Regions from separate parts of the Blautia obeum ATCC 29174 genome, predicted to be linked through region 1. Evidence: riboswitches for the same ligand, from Rfam matches in the RefSeq annotation. Region 1 holds a riboswitch; the other holds the start of a gene.
The links. Region 1 has a riboswitch for cobalamin ahead of NQ503_RS04610 (sirohydrochlorin cobaltochelatase). Riboswitches for the same ligand answer to the same signal wherever they lie in the genome.

Region 1 (3,058 bases):
GTCAGCATACAGCTTCATGGAAAAACAGAGATGCCGGATCTTGGACATGCTTTTGGCAGTGAGTTCCGGCTCAGCTGGATTGCATTGCTGCCTGCAGCGGTGATTCTGCTGTTGGCTGTTATGCAGGCAGGGGTGAAGATCGCGATGATCGCAAGTATAGTTACTGCAATTCCTGTCTGTATTGGCCTTCAGAATATGGCATTTACGGAACTTCCTGAACTTCTTCTGAATGGTTTCCATTCTACAGATGTGACGGTAGCGGCAATGCTGAATGGAGGTGGTATCACTTCGATGTTGAAGGTTGGAGCAATCGTATGCATTTCTTCATCTTATTCAGGTATTTTTCAGGCAACAGGAATCCTGAATGGATTTCAGAAAATGGTCTGTTTGCTTGCCGACAGGACAAAACCATATTTTGCAGTGCTTGTCACATCAATCCTGACAAGCGTTATGGCATGTAATCAGACACTGGCAATCATGCTTACAGATCAGCTCTGCAGCAGAACAGAACCGGATAAGCTGCGTTTTGCCAATAATCTGGAGGACAGTGCAGTGCTCATAGCACCTTTGGTGCCGTGGTCGATCGCGTGTGCTGTTCCGCTTACAGCAGCAGGTGCACCGGGATACAGCGTCTTATTTGCAGTGTTTTTGTATCTGCTTCCGTTGTGCGATTTAGTGTTAAAAAAATAACTGCCCTATTGTAAATTGACCAAAATAGTGGTATTCTGTAAGAAATTGAATAATAAAAATAACAGGTGCTGATGTTAGATAATCAAATAGCCTTCAGTTAAAAGGGAAACAGGTGTAAGTCCTGTACGATCTCGTCACTGTATACAGGGAATGCAGAATCATGTGTGTATGCACAGTCACTGGGAAACTGGGAAGACGATTCGGGTGTATTGATCTGTAAGTCAGGAAACCTGCCTGCTATTGGTACGGGGATTTTAAATTCCGGATCACGAGTAATTGGTTGTACCATAATCCAGAAACTCTAGCCCGGTGCAGGAGTTTTTTTATTGGGAAATATAGTATTTCTCCGAAAAATATTTTTTGACCAGGCTTGCTGCCGTACTTTGTTATTCATTTTAATTTTCATGAGAAAACAGGTACAGGAGGAAAAAAACATGAAAAACAAAACTGTAAAAGCACTGGCAATTGCAATGACTGTAGCAACAGTCACAATGATGGGATCTGCAAGCATCTACGCTTCTGATGACACTGCTGAGACAGCAACAGAAGAAACCGCAGATGATGCAGAAACCGCAGATGATGCAGAAACCGCTGATACAGAAGAAGCTTCCGATGATGATCAGAAAGCAGCAGATGAAGTAGCAGCACTGATCGACAAGATTTATGTTCAGGAAAGAACTGATACAACAGATGAAGACTGCAAAGCTGCCAAAGAAGCATGGGATAAACTGACAGACGCTCAGAAGGAACTGGTTGAAGGCGAAGAAGCTGATCCGGATTACTTCGGACGTGACACTGGTGATGCATCCAAAGATGATCCTCGTAACCAGGATGAAATCGGTGAGAACGAACTTCTTGTTGTAAGCTTTGGTACATCCTTCAACGACAGCCGTGCTGAGGATATCAAAGGAATCGAAGACAAACTGCAGGAAGCATATCCGGATTGGTCTGTAAGACGTGCATTTACAGCACAGATCATTATCAACCATGTAGAAGCAAGAGATGATGAAGTGATTGACAATATGCAGCAGGCACTTGACCGTGCAGTTGATAATGGCGTTAAAAATCTTGTTGTTCAGCCTACACATCTGATGCATGGTGCTGAATATGATGAAATGACAGAAGCAATTGATGGATACAAAGATAAATTTGAATCTGTTGCAATCGCAGAGCCAATGCTTGGCGAAGTTGGTGATGACGCTACTGTAATTAACGATGATAAGAAAGCTGTTGCACAGGCTATCACAGATGAAGCCTGCAAAGAAGCTGGATATGACAGTATGGAAGCTGCTGCAGAAGATGGAACAGCATTTGTATTCATGGGACATGGTACTTCCCATACAGCAAATGTAACATATGATCAGATGCAGACACAGATGAATGACCTTGGATTCACAAATGCTTTCATTGGTACTGTAGAAGGTGAACCGGAAGATACAGAATGCCAGGCTGTTATCGCAAAAGTTAAAGATGCTGGATTTAAGAAAGTTGTTCTTCGTCCACTGATGGTTGTTGCTGGTGACCATGCAAACAACGATATGGCTGGTGATGATGACGATTCCTGGAAATCTCAGTTCAATGCATCTGGTGCATTTGACAGCGTTGACTGCCAGATCGCAGGTCTTGGAAGAATTGAAGCTGTAGAGGATCTTTACGTAGAGCATACAAAAGCAGCAATTGATTCTCTTGGAACAGCTGATACAACTGAAGAAACAACAGATGATACTGCAGAAGCAGCAGATGACACAACAGATGGTGCAGAAGAAGTTACAGACGATTCTGCAGCAGAATAATGTAATGTGTAAATAATTTATGCAATAAACGGGACTGCCCGGAAGGCTTGATTGTCTTCCGGGCAGTTCCTGTAAAATCAGGAGGATTTATATTATGAAACGTTCAGTGGCAATGATGGCATGCGTATTAAGCGGAGCTATGGTACTTGGCAGTTTCAGCCCGGTTATGGCAGAGACAGGAGCAAAGGCAGTTTCTGCAACAGTGACAGATTCAAAATCATCAGATGATAAAAAGGATGATGCAAAAGCTGATACAGCGGACAAAAAGGACGATGCAAAGGATACGGTGCTTGAAGACGGTACTTACAGTGCAGAGTTTGATACAGACAGTGGAATGTTTCATGTAAATGAAGCAAATGACGGTAAAGGAACGTTGACAGTCAAAGATGGTAAGATGACAATCCATGTGAGCCTGAATTCAAAGAAGATCGTAAATCTTTTTGTTGGAAAGGCAGAAGATGCCCAGAAAGACGGAGCTGAGATTCTTGAGCCGACAACAGATGAAGTAACATATAGTGATGGATATAAAGAAGAAGTTTACGGATTTGATATCCCGGTTCCTGCCATTGATGAAG
Region 2 (3,058 bases), 1.8 Mb from region 1:
ATTTTTGTACAGGTCGCTTACGTTTCCTTCCAGTTCGCGGAAACGGGGAAGCGTTATAGAATTGTCTGTATCATTTTTATGAAAGAAACTCTTTCCGTTTTCATAAGCGAGCACAAAACTGCTGCCATCCGGAGCAACCGGTCTGTATTCATTGTGATAAGTATGTGGTGCAATATCCTGTATCATAAGGAACCTCCTGAAAAATAGAGTGCAATTTATTGTCTGGCGATGAGCTGTATTATCGAAAAGCTGTATTTACTGCTTTATCAGACTGTATTCAGTATAGGTGAGGTGTTGGGAAAATGCAAGGGAGGAGTTTATATAAGAAATGCGGTATGTAAATAAAATGATAAAAATTTGACAAAATGTTATGCGGGTTATTGACAGCATACTGACATCGTGCTATTATAATGTCAGTATAATTCCATATTGAACATATGAAGTGCTGACTGTAATCCGCGTAGCAGTCAGAAGAGGGAATCAGGTGAGAATCCTGAGCGATCCGGTCACTGTAACAGAGGAGCGACTTTTCGATATCCCATTGTACGATAGTATGAGAAGGGGAAAAGAAGTGATGATCCTGAAGTCAGGAAACCTGCTTTGTATGGCGAGGTTAAACTTCCGTGTAAAGTGTAACAACCAACTTAGGGTATCCGCAACCCAAAGTGTTGTCTGCTTGTTGGAAGCAGGCATTTTTTTATGGAATTCGCCTGTTCGTATGAATTATACCTATATGTATCGTGGTGGCCGCCACATACATACGACCCCTTAAAGGGTATGATTAAATGGCAGGCGGTACTACTCCGGATGCATTCGTTCCCTCCGCATATTTGAACGGATTCATTGTCTACCCCGGAGCAGTATCGCAAATCCTCTGAAATAAGTTTTGAAGATGACCAGTTCGGCAGTGCCGTGACTGGATTTTTTTATATAATGAGGTGAAAGTAAATGGAAAAACCATATTGGGAAGGGAAACACTATGCTTTTTTCAGCAATAAGGAATGTGAATATTTTCCGTGTCATGCAGGCGCAGATCCGGAGAACTTCAACTGTCTGTTCTGCTACTGCCCGCTGTATGCACTGGGCGATAAATGCGGCGGGAATTTTCGAATGACAGAAACAGGAATAAAAGACTGCACGAACTGCCAGCTGCCACATAAAGCACAAAATTACGGATACGTAACCGGGAAATACAGCGAGCTGGCGGAACTGATGAAGAAGATACGAGAAGAAAAAGACGGATTATGATATAGACATACATCCGATATTCTGGAACACGCTTCATTTTCGGGCTGCTCCCGTGCGCTTATTAGCGATTGCTCCGCATAACTCGCTGTCGCTCAGACAGATGCTCCACAACCGCCACTAGCACAGTCGCAGTCTCGAAAGCCTTGCTGGGTTCCTGAATATCGGATGCATGCTTTATCAGTTCAAAGCTTTTTATAGGATCATTTTCTTGCGACAGTTCCGCTTCCCCACAACCGGGAAGGCCTCTCGGGGCAGCGGCCGAAGGCCGTGAACCTCCGCCGGGGTGTGGTGGCACCACAAAGATGATATGGAAAATGAGAGAAGAGGAATTAATAGTATACATATATTTAAAATCTTCAGATAAATATAGAAAATATCTTAATTTAACTTCATATTCCTATACACAGAAAAAGGAACAGTCTCCTGACATTTTGACTCAGCAAATTTCCGTAGATTCTGACTGCGCTAATGATGGCTGCGTTGCACTGTCTGAGCACCCTTGGGTGCGAGTTTGCAAAAGCAGTCATCGATAGATGCGCGGGAAGAATCCGGAAATGCAGCGTGTCAACAAGTCAGGAGACTGTTTGCTTTTTCGTGATATATATTATTATTATTTATTATAGAATCTAAGATTCCTACCTCTCACTCAGTATCATCTTCAACCGAGGAATATCATTATTCAATATCATTTTTTCGGGAAACATCATCTCATGCACAAACTCCGCCGCACACGTAAAATCCCCGATATGCTCCACTCCATGGCTGTCACTCGACAGCACGATCGGAATTTCATACTTCATACAATACTTCAGGATCTCCCGGTTATTCGCCCGTGTATCCCCACGATACCCATACGGTGCGAGTGAAGCTTCATTGATCTCAAAAATAACACCATTCTCCTTAGCACCGACTGCCAGAGTCTCATAATCTACAGGAAAAGCTGGATTATCACAGTGTCCCAGGACTTTGACACATGGATGCGTCATGGCATTCAGATACGCACTGGTGTTTTCCGCAATCGTTCCACTATTGTAATTCTGTGCATGCATACTCGCAACCGCATAATCCAGTTCTCCGAGCAGTTCATCGTTCAGATCCAGATGCCCGTCAATATCCAGGATATTTAATTCCACTCCAAAAAGCAATTCAATTCCAAAACGCTTCTTCGGCGCATAAGTCAGACTGCGGAAATAAGAAGAAGTTCCAGCGGCCAGCGTTCCAGGACCGTGGTCTGTGATTCCGAGCAACTTCAGCCCTTTTCTGGAGGCTGCTTTGGCCATATCAGAAATCGTACAGGTGGTTCCGTGGCCACTTGCGATAGAATGCGTATGTATATCAGAAAGATACATGAAGATCCCTCCTTAGATCGAAAATAAATCGAAAAAATGTGGCAGATAAATATAAAATCTGACCGCAAAGATATCATTAACTCCAGTATGGCAGTCACTATCACAAAAGTCAACAGAAAAATGCAGTTCAAAATAAAAACCAACACAAAACCAATAAAAACCACAACAAAAACCTCGTAAAAAACAGAAGAATAATGTTGGATTTCGTTGACATGAAAGAGCACGTAGAGTATAATGATTCTATATGAATCGTGGCGTTTTAGCGCCTTCTGATTGCATATGAGATATGGTGTAAGAGATACCTTTAAGGTAGTGACACCATAAGAAAGGAGAAGCGTGGAGATGTTTAATACCACAGATGTTCCAAAGTCATCCAGGATTCCGAAACTGGTTGAGGCACTTTATGCCAATATGCCGGTAATCGAGTCTGCCAGAGCGAAGCTGCTTACTGAATCATATAA

Region 2: another riboswitch for cobalamin. It lies ahead of NQ503_RS13675 (cysteine-rich small domain-containing protein); the one in region 1 lies ahead of NQ503_RS04610 (sirohydrochlorin cobaltochelatase).

The regions. Positions count from the first base shown of each region.
Region 1 covers NZ_CP102265.1:959,405-962,462, forward strand. The annotation lists gene NQ503_RS04605 (Na+/H+ antiporter NhaC family protein) at 1-690, shown strand, start outside; cobalamin riboswitch at 737-942, shown strand; gene NQ503_RS04610 (sirohydrochlorin cobaltochelatase) at 1,125-2,483, shown strand; gene NQ503_RS04615 (hypothetical protein) at 2,578-3,058, shown strand, end outside.
Region 2 covers NZ_CP102265.1:2,828,305-2,831,362, reverse strand. The annotation lists gene nudC (NAD(+) diphosphatase) at 1-186, opposite strand, end outside; cobalamin riboswitch at 424-617, shown strand; gene NQ503_RS13675 (cysteine-rich small domain-containing protein) at 949-1,248, shown strand; gene NQ503_RS13670 (phosphatase) at 1,884-2,597, opposite strand; gene NQ503_RS13665 (glycyl radical protein) at 2,940-3,058, shown strand, end outside.